Regions from separate parts of the Bordetella holmesii genome, predicted to be linked through region 4. Evidence: predicted binding sites of a transcription regulator. Region 4 holds the regulator's gene; each other region holds the start of a gene.
The links. Region 4 encodes sigma-54, which starts transcription at its own class of promoters, with help from an activator protein. Its sites were predicted from a motif close to TGGCANGNAANCTGCTTT; they were not measured.
Positions count from the first base shown of each region.

Region 1: a site for sigma-54 is predicted at 1,793-1,810, ahead of LK440_RS10580 (P-II family nitrogen regulator). Genes of this name have one in related genera too.
Region 2: a site for sigma-54 is predicted at 3,122-3,139, ahead of atzF (allophanate hydrolase). Genes of this name have one in related genera too.
Region 3: a site for sigma-54 is predicted at 2,791-2,808, ahead of glnA (type I glutamate--ammonia ligase). Genes of this name have one in related genera too.

Region 1 is NZ_CP085973.1:2,195,518-2,200,041, forward strand. It holds gene LK440_RS10570 (ISL3 family transposase) at 1-85, opposite strand, end outside; gene LK440_RS10575 (IS481-like element IS481 family transposase) at 652-1,602, shown strand; gene LK440_RS10580 (P-II family nitrogen regulator) at 1,850-2,188, shown strand; gene amt (ammonium transporter) at 2,236-3,474, shown strand; gene LK440_RS10590 (ABC transporter ATP-binding protein) at 3,851-4,524, opposite strand, start outside.
Region 2 is NZ_CP085973.1:2,091,766-2,096,289, reverse strand. It holds gene LK440_RS10075 (methyl-accepting chemotaxis protein) at 1-929, shown strand, start outside; gene LK440_RS10070 (M23 family metallopeptidase) at 1,089-1,763, shown strand; gene LK440_RS10065 (CopD family protein) at 1,767-2,369, opposite strand; gene LK440_RS10060 (YajQ family cyclic di-GMP-binding protein) at 2,368-2,850, shown strand; gene atzF (allophanate hydrolase) at 3,175-4,524, shown strand, end outside.
Region 3 is NZ_CP085973.1:1,374,690-1,379,213, forward strand. It holds gene LK440_RS06525 (EAL domain-containing protein) at 1-651, opposite strand, end outside; gene rdgB (RdgB/HAM1 family non-canonical purine NTP pyrophosphatase) at 832-1,455, shown strand; gene hemW (radical SAM family heme chaperone HemW) at 1,461-2,684, shown strand; gene glnA (type I glutamate--ammonia ligase) at 2,866-4,278, shown strand; gene glnL (nitrogen regulation protein NR(II)) at 4,372-4,524, shown strand, end outside.
Region 4 is NZ_CP085973.1:3,330,766-3,335,289, reverse strand. It holds gene leuA (2-isopropylmalate synthase) at 1-948, opposite strand, end outside; gene LK440_RS16065 (hypothetical protein) at 1,319-2,041, opposite strand; gene rpoN (RNA polymerase factor sigma-54) at 2,058-3,476, shown strand; gene LK440_RS16055 ((2Fe-2S)-binding protein) at 3,626-3,904, shown strand; gene LK440_RS16050 (DMT family transporter) at 4,040-4,524, shown strand, end outside.

The DNA of each region.
Region 1 (4,524 bases), 1.1 Mb from region 4:
GGCTCTCACCTTCAGGCCACACGACCCGCTCCACCCGATAACCTTCCCACCCACCCAACCTCTCGATCGTCTTGCGGTCCAGCATGATCCCGGCCTTGATCCTTGAAAAATCAAGGATCAAGCGTAACGGCAATCAAGCACGGCTCCACGCTATTCCGCGATGAACCAAAAAAAAGCGGCCCGGAGACGGCGCCGCCTTTCAAAGCACAGGAGAAAAACGGCATCGCCAAAGCGGCGACTCCGGGCCAGCCGCCCTAGACCGGCCCACATGACGGTGCGAAAACCGATTGCCGCGACCTTCACACCGAGGCGGGCCTGTTGCAGGGCCCGCACTGAATTGATTCTTCATTAGCTACGGCCCCGCAACAAGCGACTAGCTGTAATCCGGCGTTTCAAACATGACAAAGCATGCCGGCCGATGGGCATCTACGTGGTATCCGCTGCCATGCTGGCCACCACCCCGCCAAGGCGCCTGACCCGGCCAGCAAGGCTCCGGCAGGCCAACGCGGGGCGCCAGCCCGCCAGCCATCCACCGACGCGCTGCGCCATCTAGCTGTGAAGATTCAATAGGTTGTATGCATGGTTCATCCGAACCGGATTTGAGAAACTGGAAATCGCCAACCCCCCAGTTCACTCAAGGAGCCCGGCCGGATGAACACCCATAAGCATGCCCGATTGACCTTCCTACGTCGCCTCGAAATGGTCCAGCAATTGATCGCCCATCAAGTTTGTGTGCCTGAAGCGGCCCGCGCCTATGGGGTCACCGCGCCGACTGTGCGCAAATGGCTGGGCCGCTTTCTGGCTCAGGGCCAGGCGGGCTTGGCCGATGCGTCCTCGCGCCCGACGGTCTCGCCCCGAGCGATTGCGCCGGCCAAGGCGCTGGCTATCGTGGAGCTGCGCCGCAAGCGGCTGACCCAAGCGCGCATCGCCCAGGCGCTGGGCGTGTCAGCCAGCACCGTCAGCCGCGTCCTGGCCCGCGCCGGTCTGTCGCACCTGGCCGACCTGGAGCCGGCCGAGCCGGTGGTGCGCTACGAGCATCAGGCCCCCGGCGATCTGCTGCACATCGACATCAAGAAGCTGGGACGTATCCAGCGCCCTGGCCACCGGGTCACGGGCAACCGACGCGATACCGTTGAGGGGGCCGGCTGGGACTTCGTCTTCGTGGCCATCGATGACCACGCCCGCGTGGCCTTCACCGACATCCACCCCGACGAGCGCTTCCCCAGCGCCGTCCAGTTCCTCAAGGACGCAGTGGCCTACTACCAGCGCCTGGGCGTGACCATCCAGCGCTTGCTCACCGACAATGGCTCGGCCTTTCGCAGCCGCGCCTTCGCCGCGCTGTGCCATGAGCTGGGCATCAAGCACCGCTTTACCCGACCTTACCGCCCACAGACCAATGGCAAGGCCGAACGCTTCATCCAGTCGGCCTTGCGTGAGTGGGCTTACGCTCACACCTACCAGAACTCCCAACACCGAGCCGATGCCATGAAATCCTGGCTACACCACTACAACTGGCATCGACCCCACCAAGGCATCGGGCGCGCTGTACCCATCTCCAGACTCAACCTGGACGAATACAACCTATTGACAGTTCACAGCTAGCCCAGCAATTTGCAACACTTCTACGGCCCCCCCGGCACCGCATCACCCATCATCGCCGCATGCAAGGTGCGCAAAGCTTGCGCACTGCATTGATGCGAAATGCTCGCACATACGCACTGCTTTGGTGCCAACGCGCAACGGCGGTGCCTCCCAAAGCGGTTTCCTCGCCCAGGCACCGGGACAGAAAAGGTGGCATGGAACTTGCTTCAATCTCCATGCCCACGTGCAACCATGAGAGGAATAAGCCATGAAACTTGTCATCGCCATCATCAAGCCATTCAAGCTGGACGAAGTGCGGGTGGCGCTGTCCGGGATCGGTGTCCAGGGTCTGACTGTCACTGAAGTCAAGGGCTTCGGACGCCAGAAAGGTCACACCGAGCTCTACCGCGGCGCGGAGTACGCCGTTGATTTTCTGCCCAAGCTGCGGGTCGAGGCCGCAGTACCCGACCACCTCGTCGACCAGGTCGTCGAAGCGATCGAGCAAGCAGCCCGCACCGGCAAGATCGGGGACGGAAAGATCTTCACCGCTGCGCTGGAGCAAGTCATTCGCATCCGCACCGGTGAGGCCGGCGAAGCCGCCCTCTGAGAACGAACGCAAGAAAAAGAATCAAGACCCTATTGGAGCCATGAAAAATGGATAAAGCGGATATCTCCTGGTTGATGGTGTCGACCCTGCTCGTGCTGATGATGGCCGTGCCGGGTTTGGCCCTGTTCTACGGTGGCCTGGTGCGTAGCAAGAACGTGTTGTCGGTTCTCATGCAGGTGTTGTGCGCCTTCGTGCTGGCCGTCGTGCTGTGGTTCATTTACGGCTACTCCTTGGCCTTTACCGAAGGCAACGCCTTCTTCGGCGGACTGTCGCGGGCTTTCTTCTCCGGCATGTTCACTGTGACAGACGGCAAATATGCGATGTCGGCCACGCTGACCGAGCTGCTGTTCGCTTCCTTCCAGGCAACATTCGCGGGCATCACCTGCGCGCTGATCGTCGGCAGCTTTGCCGAACGCGCTCGCTTCTCGGCGGTGCTGCTGTTCACGGTGATCTGGTTCACGTTTGCCTACATCCCCATCGCACACATGGTCTGGTTTGCCTCCGAGACGGCCCCTGGTCTGCTCAATGCTCATGGGGCGCTAGACTTCGCAGGCGGTACCGTCGTGCACATCAACGCTGGCGTAGCCGGCCTGGTGGGTGCCCACGTGATCGGCAAGCGCGTGGGCTACGGCCGTGAAGCGATACAGCCGCACAACCTGCCCATGACCTATACCGGCGCGATGTTGCTGTGGGTGGGCTGGTTCGGCTTCAACGCCGGTTCGGCCTTGGCCGCCAACGAAACGGCCACCCTGGCCTTCTTCAACACCATGATCGCCACTGCTGCGGCCGTGTTGGCCTGGGTCGCTACGGAATGGTCCATCAAGGGCAAGCCTTCCGTTCTGGGCGCAGCCTCGGGTGCTGTCGCGGGCCTGGTCGGCATCACTCCCGCGGCCGGTCTGGTCGGTCCCATGGGCGCCTTCATCATCGGCGTGGTCGCCGGCGTGATCTGCGTCTGGGGCGTCAATGGCCTCAAGCGTATGCTGCGTGCCGACGATGCGCTGGACGTCTTTGGCGTACATGGAGTGGGCGGCATCATCGGCGCCCTGCTCACCGGTGTGTTCAACGCCAAGGCGCTCGGCGGCCCGGGCCTGGACAGCACGTCGCTCATTTTGGGCCAAGTTTGGGTCCAGCTCGAAAGCATCCTGCTGACCATCGTCTGGTCCGGTGTGGTTGCCTTCGTTGCCTACAAAATCGCCAATGCCGTGTTTGGTCTGCGCGTACCGGAAGATCAAGAGCGCGAAGGGCTGGATGTCACCAGCCACGGTGAATCGGCCTATCACAGCTGATCTACCTGCGCAGCCGGCCCCGTCGGCTGCCATGACACCACAACGGCGTCCTCCGGGACGCCGTTGTGCATTATCGAAAGCCAGCACGCATCCACGTTGCCCGACCCGCCCCCGCAATATTCTTTTTCGATCTCGAGGGGATAGCCTCGTCCTGCCCACGCCTCCGAAGTCATCGACGGACGTGATGTCCCGCTGGCATTGGCTGAATCATTGCCGATCACTCACTTGGGGCCGCTGCCGCCGCCTGGATGGCGGCTGCGGTATGCGAGATATCTGGCAGTTGCCAGCCTTCGTGCTGGCAACCCCGACCGGTCTGGCGGCAGCGCTAGGGGCTGCGCCACGATCGCCCACCGGCCGCACCGCCTGTGCAACAGGCTCAGGCCTGATCGTGCACTTCACCCAAGTAGGCAGCGCGCACCTTGGGGTCGTCCAGCATGCCACGCGCCGGACCTGTCAATGTGATCTCACCTGACTCCATCACGTAGCCGCGATCGGCGTGCTCCAACGCCAGCCGGGCGTTCTGCTCGATGAGCAAAATGGTCACGCCTTGCGCAGCAATGCTGCGCACCACTTCGAAGACCTTGTCCACCATGAGCGGTGCCAGCCCCATGGATGGCTCATCGAGCAAAAGCAGCTTGGGACGCGCAATCATTGCCCGTCCCATGGCCACCATCTGCTGCTCGCCGCCCGACAGCGTGCCGGCGGCCTGGCGACGGCGCTCAGCCAACCGCGGAAAGAGCGCAAACACTTTTTCCGTGTCCTCGCGCACCTGCTGGGCATCTCGACGCACATAAGCGCCCATGGCAAGATTTTCTTCGATAGTCAATTGCCCGAAAATGCCACGCCCTTCAGGGACCATCACCAGGCCGCGCCGCACGAGCTCAAAGGACTTTGCTCCCGTGATGGGCTGCCCCTCATAGTGAATCTCGCCAGCGGCAGCCGGCACCAGGCCGCAGATGGCCCGCAGCGTGGTGCTTTTTCCGGCGCCGTTGGCGCCAATCAGGCAGACCAGCTCGCCAGTCTGAACATGTAGATCAATACCGCGAACGG
Region 2 (4,524 bases), 1.2 Mb from region 4:
ATTTGCAGGGCTATATCCTGCATGCCAATGATTTATTTCTCGGTGCCCTGGGTTATCGCCTGGATGAGGTCGTGGACCAGCACCACAGCATGTTTGTCCAGTCCGAGGAGCGTCGCAGCGCCGCCTATGGGGACTTCTGGCGACGCCTCAGTTCGGGAGAGCATCAGACCGGCCAGTTTCTGCGTATCGGCAAGGGTGGCCGCAATGTGTGGATCGAAGCCAGTTACAACCCCATCTTCGATGCCGACGGCCGTCCTTTCAAAGTGGTGAAGTACGCCACGGACATCACGCGGCGCTTCACTGCGGCGCAGACCCTGCGCGTGGCGGTGCAGAGCCTGAGCGAGAATGCCGAACGAGCATCGCAGGCCAATGACCTGGCGCAGGAGGCTTGCCTCGTGGCCGAGCAGGGCGGCCAGACCGTTCATAACGTCATCAGCACCATGAATGCCATCACGGCCAGTTCGCGCAAGATCTCCGAGATCATAGGCGTGATGGGTGGCATTGCGTTTCAGACCAATATTCTGGCGCTCAACGCTGCCGTAGAGGCCGCGCGAGCAGGCAACCACGGAAAGGGCTTTGCCGTCGTGGCCGCCGAGGTTCGCAGCCTGGCGCAAAACAGCGCCGCGGCAGCCAAGGAAATCAAAGACCTCATTCGCAGTTCGGTCCAGCAGATCGAACGTGGCGCAAGTCTGGTCCAATCGGCGGGCAGCACCATGACCGACATCGTAGCGTCCTCGCGCCGCGTGACGGAAATCATGGCAGAGGTGGTGCAGGAGTCCCTGGAGCAATCTGGCAGGCTGGGAGACGTGACGGAGGATCTGACACAGGCCAGCGCCGGCGGGCGGCAGGCGCCTGTGGCCAGGCTGGCGCTGACGGAACCTCGCGCGTTGCGCATCGATGCCGCACGGCCCGCGTTGGTCACTCACTGAGGCCTAAAATTGGCCAAACGCCGCTCAATATCCGGTAAAACAGGGTTCTGAGCGGCGGCGAGGCAGGTGGCCCGGCGTATTTCTTGGTACGCTAGCCAGGCTAACCACTTCGCCGCTGATAACGTTTTGTCCAGAAACCCGCTGTCCCTGCTCCCCCGCTTGCGCCTGATTCTGGCGTTGAGCCTGATTGCCGTGCTTGCTGCGTGTGCATCCTCATCCGGAGGCGGGGCCGCCGGTGCGGGTTTTCACCGGGTCGAGGCGGGCGAGACGCTCACGAGCATTGCGCGGCGTTATGACCAGAGCGTGGCGGATCTGGTGCGCTGGAACAAGCTCTCCAGCGCGAACCAGATCGATAAGGGGCAGGTGTTGCGCGTCGTCGCGCCCGGCGGCAGCGCCAAGGCGTCGTCGGGCGCTTCTTCCCCCCGAGCCGCGGCGGCCAAGGCCGCGCCGCGGGGCGCTCCCGTGCGGGGCATAAGCTTGATCTGGCCGGCCGAGGGCAAGCTTACCCGCGGCTATAACGGATCCTCTTCCAATGGGCTGGTCATCGCCAATGTGTCCGGCTCGCCGGTGAAAGCCGCCGCCGCTGGCACGGTGGCCTACGCCAGCAACGGTTTGCGAGGGTATGGCAATCTGGTCATTGTGCGTCACGGGTCGACCTTCATCACCATCTACGCCCATAACCGCAAATTGCTGGTCAAGCAGGGGCAAAGCGTCAAGCAGGGCCAGCAAATAGCCGAGATGGGCAATAGCGACGCCAGTTCGAATCAGCTCTACTTTGAACTGCGGCGCGATGGCAAGCCCGTCGACCCGACTGGCGTGCTGCCCACACGCTGACGCTCAAAGCAGCACGGCGGCGACGATGAGCACGCCCAGCACCAGATTGACGCCCACCCAGGTCCGCAGCGTCGCGGCAACCTGAGCGCCGGCGGGCCAGTCGGCACGCTCGACGGCGGCATTCAACCGTGCAAAGAGGGCGTAGCGGACATAAAAATAGATCGCGGCCATGACCACGCCCAGCCCGGCCATGAGGTGCCAGGCAGGCGGGATGTTCAGACTGCCGCCGGTGGCTCGTACCTGAGAGGCGACATCCGCCAGCATCCACGCCCCGCTTGCCAGGGCAATCAGGATGGCTGCCAGTACCGCGCCCAGAAACCGCGCCAGCAGGCCGCGCAACGTCTGCAGCCGTAGGGGCGGCGGCAGACAGGCCAGCGCCGGCCGCACGAAAAACAAGGTATAGGCCATGCCGCCGAGCCAGAAAATGACGGCCAGCACATGCAGCAGTTTCACCACGTTGTAGACCATGGCCTTGCCTTGGAAGAGACGAAAGTCTTCATCATACTGGCGCGGGGGGCAAGGCTCATGAATTCGTCTTAAACTGGCGTTCAGGAGGCCGGGCAGGCTGCCCGGCCGTTTCAGAGCTTTCTTCAGGATTTGTTTCATGTCGAGTTTTGACGTGGTTTCCGAGGTCGACAAGCACGAGCTGACCAATGCGGTGGACCAGGCCAACCGGGAGTTGTCCACCCGTTTCGATTTCAAGGGCGCCAATGCCAAGTTTGAGCTGGAGGGCTATGTCGTCAATCAGATAGCCTCCAGCACCTTTCAACTCAAGCAGATGCTCGATATCTTGCGCGGCCGCCTGTCGGCTCGCAATATTGACGTGCGTTGCCTGGAGGAGGATGCCCCGCTCGAGAACCTGGGGGGAGCGCGCCAGAAGGTCACCGTCAAGCAGGGCATCGAGCAGGCCACGGCCAAGAAGCTGGTCGCCGCCATCAAGGCGAGCAAAGTCAAAGTCGAAAGCCAGATCAACGGCGACAAGCTGCGCATCACGGGCAAGAAGCGCGACGATCTGCAAGCCGTCATGCAGTTGCTGCGCAAGACGGATGTCGACCTGCCGCTGCAGTTCGACAACTTTCGCGACTAGATAGCAGCTGGATGGCGCGGCTGGCTGATCGGGCCTGCCGCACGGCCCGGCCGCCCGCATCGCAGGAGCCCCTGGGCGATGGCGGCAGGGCCGGTATGGTGCGTGCAGCACAACAACAGTGCGCGATCCGCCCGCCTGCCGTGCCTGGCCAGGTGCACGGCACAGGCCGGGCCAGGTGGGGCCGCGTGGCCTCAGCCGCCGGCCTAGGCCGGGGGGGCCATTGGAAAAATCGCTTCGGCGAACACGCCTGTTTGGCAGTGGCATGCAGAGGTGGCATGGCGCTTGCTTGCGTATCCAGACTTGTACACAAGAAAGGATTCCAGCATGAATACATACGCCGCACCAATCCTGGGATGGACCTTGGCGCAATGGCGCCAGGCGTACCGTGAGGGTGCTACGCCCGAAGCGCTACTCGCTGCTTTTACGGCGGACAGCGGTCATGACAACGCCTGGATTGCCGGCCTGAGCGCGGCCGGGCTGGCGGATCAATTGTCAGGTCTGGCACGGCTGCTGCATCGCGCCGGCGGAGATAGGGAGCGTTTGCCGCTATATGGCGTGCCCTTTGCGGTCAAGGATAATATCGACGCGCAGGGCTGGCCCACGACGGCGGCCTGCCCGACGTTTTCTTATGTGCCGGATACGGATGCCACCGTGGTGAGCAGATTGCGCTCGGCCGGTGCCATCCTGGTGGGCAAGACCAACCTTGATCAGTTTGCTACCGGTCTGGTGGGTACGCGCTCTCCACATGGACCCGTGCGCAATACGTTCGATGCAGACTACATCAGCGGCGGCTCGAGCTCGGGCTCGGCCTCGGTGGTCGCGCGCGGTTTGGTGCCGTTCTCGTTGGGCACGGATACCGCCGGCTCCGGGCGCGTACCCGCCGGGTTCAACAACATTGTGGGCTTAAAGCCTACCCGAGGGTGGCTCAGCACGGCAGGCGTCGTGCCGGCCTGCCGGACGCTGGATTGCGTCTCGGTTTTTGCGCTGACCGTCGAGGACGCCCTCGCGGTGGCGGACATTGCGGGTGGCTTCGACGGTGCGGACCCTTACTCGCGCGCCGAGCCATTGGGCGCGCGCATCTCCTGGCAGGCGCCAGCGCGCGTGGCGGTGCCGGCGCAATGCGAATTTTTTGGCGATGAGGCGGCTCGCCGCGTGCATGAGGAAGCCCTGGAGCGCTTGCGTCAGATGGGCGTGCATATCGAGGCGATCGACTTCACGCCTTTCGAAGAATTGGCCACGTTGCTGTATCAGGGTCCCTGGGTCGCCGAGCGCTTTGCCGCCGTCCAGTCGGTCTGGCGTGACCAGCCCGAGGCGATGGATCCGGTGGTGCGCGGCATTGTGGAGCAGGCCCAAAACTTCAGCGCCACCGATGCCTTCGTTGCCGAGTATCGCCGCGCCGCGCTGGCCCGACGAATTCAGGACACACTGGCAGGCTTCGATGCGCTGGTCGTGCCGACATCGCCTTCCATTTATCGCATAGAGCAGTTGCAGGCCGATCCGGTGACGCTCAATTCACGGTTGGGTTTCTACACCAACTTTGCCAACTTGGCCGACCTGTCGGCGCTAGCCGTACCAGCGGGCATGCGCGACGACGGCTTGCCTGCGGGTATCACGTTTATTGGTCTGACCTGGCAGGACCACGGATTGGCCGCGTTTGGTCAACGCTGGCAGCGT
Region 3 (4,524 bases), 1.7 Mb from region 4:
GACCACGGCCGTACCCAGTTGCTGGGCCACACCGAGCATGCCGCGCACCAACGACAGGCGGTTCTCATCGCGGCTGATGTCGCGGAAAAAATAACGATCGATCTTGACCAGATCGGGCCGCAGCTCCAGCCATAGCTGCAAGGAGGCGTGCCCGACGCCATAGTCATCCAGCGCCAGCTTCATACCGGCTTCGCGCAGGCAATCCAGGGCTTGGCGTAAGGTGTGCGTGTCTTCGCGCTCGGGCCTGTGATCTGTCAGCTCGATCACTATGCGATTGGCTGGAAGGCCGGAGTCGCCTTGCAGGCGTCGCGGCAAGTCCCGACCCCAGCGGCTCCAGTAGGCGAGAATCGTAGCGCCTGAGAGATTGAGAAAGAGTTTTCCCTGGCCCCCAAGGCGTAGATAGTTGGCCGCGCCCGCGCGGAATGACTCCCACTCCAACTCGTCGCGCAACCCCAGGCGGCTGGCCTCTGCAAACAGGACGTCAGGCAGATGCAGCGGACTGTCGGCCGGTCCACGGATCAGGCTTTCATGCCCGTATATCTTTCCCTGGCTCAGATCGGCGACAGGTTGGTAGCGCGCCTTGAGCAATCGTCTTTGTATCAGCCAGGGCAGATTGGCAGCGGGGGTTTCGGAATCTAGCAACGGGTTCATGCTTGGGCAAAAGAATGGCCGCTGGCAGCGGCAAAGATCCCATCATGAAGGCAGTTTGTGTCGTGATTGTTTCCATTTGTTATGGTCTGGATATTTACCGATAGCGAAGGGCCGCCTGCAGCCAGCAGCATTCTCATTGCCGGGGCTGCCTGAGCGCCTGGCCCGACTACAATAGGGACCATGTCTTCTGTCATCCCTACTTCTTTACGCCGCATCGTGCTGGCGTCCAACAATCCCGGCAAGCTGCGCGAGTTTGCCGCGCTGTTTGCGCCGCTGGGCATCGAGCTCGTCCCGCAAGGCGAGTTGGGCGTGTCTGAAGCCGAAGAGCCGCATCTCACATTTGTCGAGAACGCTCTGGCCAAGGCGCGGCATGCGAGCCTGGCTACCGGCCTGCCCGCATTGGCTGACGACTCCGGTCTCTGTGTGCATGCCCTGGCGGGTGCGCCCGGCGTGTATTCGGCCCGGTACGCCCAGCGCGAGACCGGTGCCGTCAAGGCTGACTCAGCCAATAACGCCTTGCTGCTTGAAAGGCTGCAAGGGCAGGCTGACCGGCGTGCCTGGTATGTGGCGCTGTTGGTCTTGGTGCGCCACGCCGAGGATCCCTGTCCGTTGATTGGCGAGGGGCATTGGCACGGTGAGATCGCCCAGGCGCCCGCCGGCGAACACGGGTTTGGGTACGATCCCTACTTCTACTTGCCCGATCTGGGGCGCACCGCCGCCCAACTGCCGCCGGCCAAGAAGAACGCGGTCAGCCATCGGGCGCGCGCGCTGAGCGTGGTTCTGAGCAAGTTGCAGGCACTCTGAGCGGCATGGCCATTACTATTCCTATCCGGCTGGACGGTGCCCCCGTGCCCCGATCAGCCGTATTGCTGCCCGCAGGCTCGGCGCTGACCAGCCTGCCACCGCTTTCGGTATATGTGCACGTGCCCTGGTGTGTGCGCAAATGCCCCTATTGCGACTTCAATTCGCATGCCGTGCCAGGCAAGGATATTCCTGAGCGGGCCTATCTCGACGCTTTGCGCGCGGACCTGGAGCAATCCCTGCCGCTGATCTGGGGGCGGCAGGTCATATCCGTGTTCATTGGCGGCGGCACTCCCAGCCTGCTTTCCTCGGCCGGATTGGACGAGTTGCTGGCCATGCTGCGGGCCTGCCTGAACCTATGGCCCGACGCCGAAATCACCATGGAAGCGAACCCGGGGACGGCGGAAGCGGGGCGCTTCATGGACTATGGTGCCAGCGGTGTGAACCGGCTGTCACTGGGCATCCAGAGTTTTGACGATACCCAGTTGCGCAAACTGGGACGGATTCATGATGCCAACCAGGCACGCGCGGCCATCGATATGGCGCAACGGGCCGTGCCACGCGTCAATCTGGACCTGATGTTTGCGCTGCCGGGTCAGGACCTCGACGCCTGTCTTGACGATGTACGTCAGGCGCTGGGGTTTGGCACCGAGCACCTGTCCATGTATCACCTGACGCTGGAGCCCAATACGGTCTTTGCCAAGTACCCGCCCGAAGTCCCGGACGACGATCTCAGCGCGCTCATGCAGGATGCGGTAAAGGCGACGCTGGGCGAGGCCGGGTTGGCCCGCTACGAGGTGTCGGCATACGCACGGGCTGGGGGGCGCAGCAAACACAATGTCAATTACTGGGAATTCGGAGACTATCTCGGCTTAGGGCCAGGGGCTCACGGGAAGCTGTCTTTTCACGACCGCATCATTCGCCAAGCCCGTCATCGCAATCCGGAATCCTGGATGGCCAAAGCCATGGCGCAGGATGGCAGCCACATTGCCGAGTCCCGCCAGGTCGGGCAGCAAGAGCTGCCTTTTGAGTTCATGCTCAATGCACTGCGTTTGAAGGACGGGGTGGCAGCCAGCACCTTTTCCGAGCGTACTGGCTTGTCGCTGGCCGGTATTGCGCACCAATTGGAGGCGGCCACGCAGCGCGGCCTGCTTGACGCCGACCCGACGCGTTTGCGCGCCACTGCCCTGGGTTGGCGCTTCCTGAATGATCTGCAGGAAATCTTCCTGTAAACAAAACGCACCACAATGAGGCAATCATGCCCTGTATTTTGCACAACAATGGTGCTAAATTGAGCTCGGCTTGTGTTCTGCCTCGGGATTTCCCCAGGGATAAACCTGGCACGCATATTGCTTTAGCTTTCTAGGCCTGTCGGGCACTATGCCCGTGACGCTTTTACCCAATGGAGATGACATGGCAAGCCCACAAGACGTTCTCAAACAGATCGCCGATAACGAAGTCAAGTTCGTAGATTTCCGCTTCACCGATACGCTCGGTCGCGAGCACCACGTCTCGGTGCCTGCCCACACTGTCGATGAAGACAAGCTGGAAAGCGGCCAGGCTTTCGATGGTTCGTCGATCCCGGGCTGGAAGGGCATCGAAGTTTCCGACATGCTGCTCATTCCCGACGTCAATACCGCCAATCTGGATCCGTTCCGCGAAGAAGCGACGATGATCCTGACCTGCGACGCCGTCGAACCCTCCGACATGAAGGGCTACGACCGCGACCCGCGCTCGCTGGCCAAGCGCGCCGAAGCCTACCTGAAGTCCTCAGGCCTGGGCGATACCGCCTTCTTCGGTCCGGAACCCGAGTTCTTCGTCTTCGATGGCGTGACCTGGAACACCGACATGTCCGGCACCTTCGTCAAGATCAAGTCCGAAGAGGCCCCGTGGTCCTCCGGCCTGGAGTTCGAAGGCGGCAACATGGGCCACCGTCCGGGTCTCAAGGGCGGCTACTTCCCCGTTCCCCCTGTCGATTCCTTCCAGGACATGCGTTCGGAAATGTGCCTGTTGATGGAACAGATGGGCGTGCCGGTTGAAGTGCACCACCACGAAGTGGCTGCTCCCGGCCAACTCGAAATCGGTACCAAGTTCAGCACGCTGGTTACCCGCGGTGACTGGAACCAGATCGTCAAGTACGTGATCCACAACGTGGCCCACGCCTATGGCAAGACCGCCACCTTCATGCCCAAGCCCATCGTCGGCGACAACGGTTCCGGCATGCACGTGCACCAATCCATCTGGAAGGATGGTCAGAACCTGTTCGCAGGCAATGGCTATGCTGGTCTGTCTGACTTTGCTCTGTACTACATCGGCGGCATCATCAAGCACGCTCGTGCCCTGAACGCCATCACCAACCCCGGCACCAACTCCTACAAGCGTCTGGTCCCGCACTTCGAAGCCCCGGTCAAACTGGCTTACTCGGCCCGCAACCGTTCGGCCTCGATCCGCATTCCTTACGTGGGCAACCCCAAGGGCCGCCGTATCGAAACCCGCTTCCCGGATCCCCTGGCCAATCCCTACCTGGCCTTCTCGGCCTTGATGATGGCTGGTCTGGACGGTGTGCAGAACAAGATTCACCCCGGCGATCCCGCCGACAAGAATCTGTACGATCTGCCGCCGGAAGAGGATGCAAAGATCCCGAGGGTGTGCGCTTCGCTGGAAGAGGCTCTGGCCGCTCTGGACAAGGATCGCGAGTTCCTGACCCGTGGCGGTGTGTTCAGCAATGAAATGCTGGATGCGTACATCGAACTCAAGATGGCTGACGTCACGCGCCTGCGCATGACGACCCATCCGGTCGAGTTCGACATGTACTACAGCCTGTAATACACCGAGGCTGAAGACCCCGTCCGCTTGCGTGGGCGGAGTCTGCTAGGGGCGGGTCATTCGACCCGCCGACTTTCCCGCCCCGGAGCCCACATGACGAATGTAGATGCCTTTGAGTTGCTTGCCACCTCCGTTTTCCTGTTGAACGAGCGTGGCCATATCGAGTATGCCAATGCCGCTGCCGAGGATCTCTTCGGCCGATCCCGCAAACAGTTGCGCGGCCAGGCAGCGCCCACGCTGTTTGAC
Region 4 (4,524 bases):
GCAGTACTCCGCACAGCGGCGCACTTCATCGATATCGGAGAAGTCCAGGCCCGAGTGTACGCCCTGCGTGTAGAGGTTCAGGGCCAGCGTGACCAGGTCGACATTGCCGGTACGCTCGCCGCTGCCAAACAGGCAGCCTTCGATGCGATCGGCGCCCGCCATGACGGCGAACTCGGCGGCGGCCACGGCTGTGCCGCGATCATTATGCGGGTGCACGCTCAGGATGATGCTGTCGCGCCGTGCGAGGTTCTTGTGCATCCACTCGATCTGGTCCGCGTAGAGATTCGGCGTGGTCGCTTCGATGGTGGCCGGCAGATTGAGCACCAGCTTGCGTTCGGGCGTGGCGTCCCAGGCTTCGGCCACGGCGTCGGCCACCTCGAGCGCGAATTCCGGTTCGGTCGTGCTGAACACCTCGGGCGAGTATTCGTAGCGCCACTGCGTTTGCGGATAGCGCTGCATGGCGGCCTTGATCTGGCGCGTGCCAGTCAGCGCAATGTTCTTGATCTCGTCTTTGCTCATGTTGAAGACGATCTTGCGGAAAGCCGGCGCGCAGGCGTTGTAGAGATGGATCATGGCCTGCTTGGCGCCGGCGGCGGCTTCGGCAGTGCGTGTGATCAGGTCTTCACGGGCCTGCGTCAAGACAATGATGGTGACGTCATCGGGAATGCGCTTTTCGTCGATGAGTTTGCGCACGAAGTCAAAGTCGGTCTGCGACGCTGACGGGAAGCCGACTTCGATTTCCTTGAAACCGATTTTCACCAGTTGCTCGAAGAAGCGCATCTTGCGCTCCACGCTCATGGGCTCGATCAGCGATTGGTTGCCGTCACGCAGATCGGTGCTCATCCAGATCGGCGCTTTGGTGATGCGGCGGCTGGGCCAGGTACGCTCGGAGTAGTCACGAGCAAAGGGCTGGAACGGCACGTATTTGGTGGCGGGGTTGGCGAGCATCGGTAACACCTCAATCGGTTTCGACGGAATCCCGGCTATCTCGGGCGCGGCAAACCAGGATGGCGGTTTTGTGCCTGCGTCGGTCGCAGTGGGACCGAATTCACGGATTAAAACGGGGGAAAGACGAGTGGCGAACGTGTGGGTGCCGAGCTACCACAGGGCACTAGGCCCGGCAACCGATCGGTAGGTATAGCGATAGCGCTAGGGTGGCGACGCCGCCCTGGAGGGAGGATGCAAACGAACACGCAGCCACGGCCGATGCCGGTGCGCATGCGCATCCGGAAGCGGTCAATGGGGTGTGGTGTTTGTCAGCCATAGCCGTAAGTCAAACATATTTCGGCGCGGCGCGCAAATCGAACGCGCAACCAGGTCAGCGATCCGGCCCCAGGCTGGGTTCGCGCGGGCCGTCTTCCTGGCGCCAGGGCGAGCGGCCTGGCTCACGCGGCGCGCTGGCGCGTGGCGCCTCGATGATGGGTTGCGGCGAGCGCTCGCGTTCGGCCGGGCGACTGGCCTGATGCACGCCTGCGCGCGCAGATTCCGGCATCGGTTCACGCGGCGTGCTGCCGGGCAGATCCAGAATGGCGGCCTGTTCGCGGACCAGGGCGATCTTGCCGATCCGGTTGTGGCGCAACTCACGGCGGCTGCGTTGCAAGTCGCCTACCGTGAAAGGTTCTTCGCGATCTCCCCAGACCCAGCGCAGCACATCCACGGCCTCTTCACTGAGCCGCGACCGCAGTTGCGCCAGGACGTCGCGCGGGACGACCTGCGCCCTGCCGGCGGCTAGACTGCCATACAGCCAGCTGCGTGTGCTGAAGAACACGATCAGCGTCCAGATGAGGACCACACCCCACCAGAAATACGGATTGACCCGGGCGAGCATATCGACGGTTTGCTGGCCCATGCTGTGCAGGCCGTCGAAGGCAAGGGTTTTCCCGAAGCCGAGGAGCCAGGAGCTGGCGAGCAACCAGACGATGGCAATGACAGCCAGCACGATTGCCCTGAACACCAGTCGCGCAAGCGCCAGTTTGAGCAACGTTTGACCTATCAGTCGGCCATCCTGGCGAATGCGTTCGGGCGAAGTGGGATTCATCATGCAAAATATTGTACCTATGAGTCGTCCCGCCTTAGAACTTCGGCCTGGTCAGCATTTGACCCTGACCCCGCAACTGCAACAGTCCATCCGGCTGCTGCAGCTGTCTTCGCTGGATCTTGAGGCCGAAATCTCTCAAGCCCTGGCAGAGAATCCGTTGCTCGAACGCGACGAAACGCCGGCCGAGCAGATCGACAGCGATCCGCAGCGCGAAGCCAGTCTCGACACTGCCGATTCGGTGACGGACACGGAAATCCGGTTTGACGACATGCCGGGTTCGGGCGGCGTATACCCCGATGAGGACAGCGACTCGCCGGCCCGCAGCGACACTTTGCGCGAGCATCTGTTGCAGCAACTGGCGCTGACCCGCGCCGGTGTGCGCGACGCCGCGCTGGCCGCATTGCTCATCGACGAGCTGGACGATAACGGCTATCTCGGTTCGCCGCTGAGTGAAATCCTGCAATGGCTGCCCGCCGAGCTCGAGGTCGATGAGGATGAGCTGCGTGCGGCGCTGAGCTTGGTGCAGTCCTTCGACCCAACCGGCATCGGTGCGCGCGACATGGCCGAGTGCTTGCTGTTGCAATTGCGCCATCCTGACGTCGCGCGGCTGCCCGAAGCCGCATCGCCCGCCGTGCTGGGGTGCGCGCGCGAACTCTGTGGCCAGCATCTGGCGCTGCTGGCCACCGGTAATCCGGCGCGCCTGCGGGAGATGCTGCGCGTCGATGAGGCCACGCTGCGCGCCGCGCGGGCGCTGATCGTTCGGCTCGAGCCCCGGCCGGGCCGGGCCTGGACGGTGCCTGCGGCGGAGTACGCCGTGCCCGATGTGCTGGTGCGCAAAACGCGGCAAGGCTGGCAGGCGGTGCTCAATAGCGCGGTGATGCCGCGCCTGCAGGTCAACGGCCTGTACGCGCAAATGCTGTCCAATCAGCGCGAGGCTGCCTATGCCGGGCTGAATGCCCAGCTTCAGCAGGCGCGCTGGATGATCCGCAATGTCGAACAGCGCTTCGACACCATTTTGCGCGTCGCGCAGGCCATCGTCGCGCACCGGGCCGAGTTCTTCACCCGTGGCCCGGCGGCGATGCGGCCGCTCATTCTCAAAGACATCGCGGGCGAGCTCGGGCTGCACGAGTCGACGATCTCGCGGGCCACCACGCAGAAGTACATGCTCACTCCGTTTGGGACCATGGAGCTCAAACGATTTTTCGGCACGGGCGTGGCCATGGACAGCGGTGATTCGGCCTCGGCGACGGCCGTTCAGGAGCACATCCGGCAGATGGTGGCCGACGAAAACCGTGCCAAGCCGCTTTCGGATAGCCAAATCATGGAGCGCCTGGCCGGTCAGGGCATCGTCATTGCCCGCCGCACCGTGGCCAAATACCGCGAGGCCTTGCGCATTGCCCCGGCCGCCGTGCGCAAGGCCCAGGCCGCCGCGCGCTGAACCCGTGGTGGCAGCGGGTCGAGTCGCACGGGGGGTGATTCGTCACTTTTTTCAAGGAGTTGCGTGCGGGGCGCCAGGCTGAAAAATATTTTCCGGCTGGCTGGCTGGCTGGCTTGCTTGCGCTTTAATTTTTGTCGATAATCATTCGCATGTACGTTTGCATATGCAATGCCGTTACCGAACGCCAAGTCCGCGCCTGCGTGGATGCGGGCGCTAATTCGTTGGGCGATCTGCAATTCGAGCTGGGAGTTGCCTCCTGCTGCGGTTGCTGCGCCGCCACGGCCAGCGAATATCTTCCCGGCGGACGCGCCTCCAGCGTGTGCGACGTGCGCTCCATTGCCGTGCCGGCCAATCCCCCCGCGGCCATGCTCGAAGCCGACCGGCCTGCAGCCAATACGTTTCCCATTCCCCTGGTGGCCGCCGCCTGAAGGCGGTGCGCGCCCGTCAAGACGCCCTGCGGGGCGTTTTTTTCGTCTGTTGCAGGCGGCCACTTCCCACCTTGGGTTTGTCATAGTGGCTCGGCCGGTGGAGAATGCCTTGCATTCTCCCTACCTGCCTCAGCCATGAAAACCAGCGTCGATTCATCCGCCGCCGCCGCGCCCGAACGCACGGCCTGGGGCTCCATCGCGCTTTTCTGTGTGCTATGGAGCTCTGCCTTCGCAGCGGCCAAGATCGCCGTTCGCGACTGCCCTCCTCTGACCTTGCTGGCCGTACGATTCTGCATCGCAGGAGTGTTGATGATGGGTATGGCGGCATTGACGGGCGGCTTGCGTCTGCCATCACGCCGCGACCTGGCCGCGCTGATTGGCTTGGGGTTATTGAACAACGCGCTTTATCTGGGTTTGAGTTGGAGCGGCATGGCCACGTTGTCCTCGGCCTTTACGTCGGTGCTGATCAGCACCAACCCGTTGCTCATCGGCATCTTGGCCGGGCCCGTGTTGGGCGAGCGGCTGGGTTGGCGAAAATTGGTCGGGCTACTGCTCGGGCTGGCTGGCGTCGTGGTCATGCTGCGTTCTCGCTTGGCCGGTGCCGGCGCGCATGAGGACGT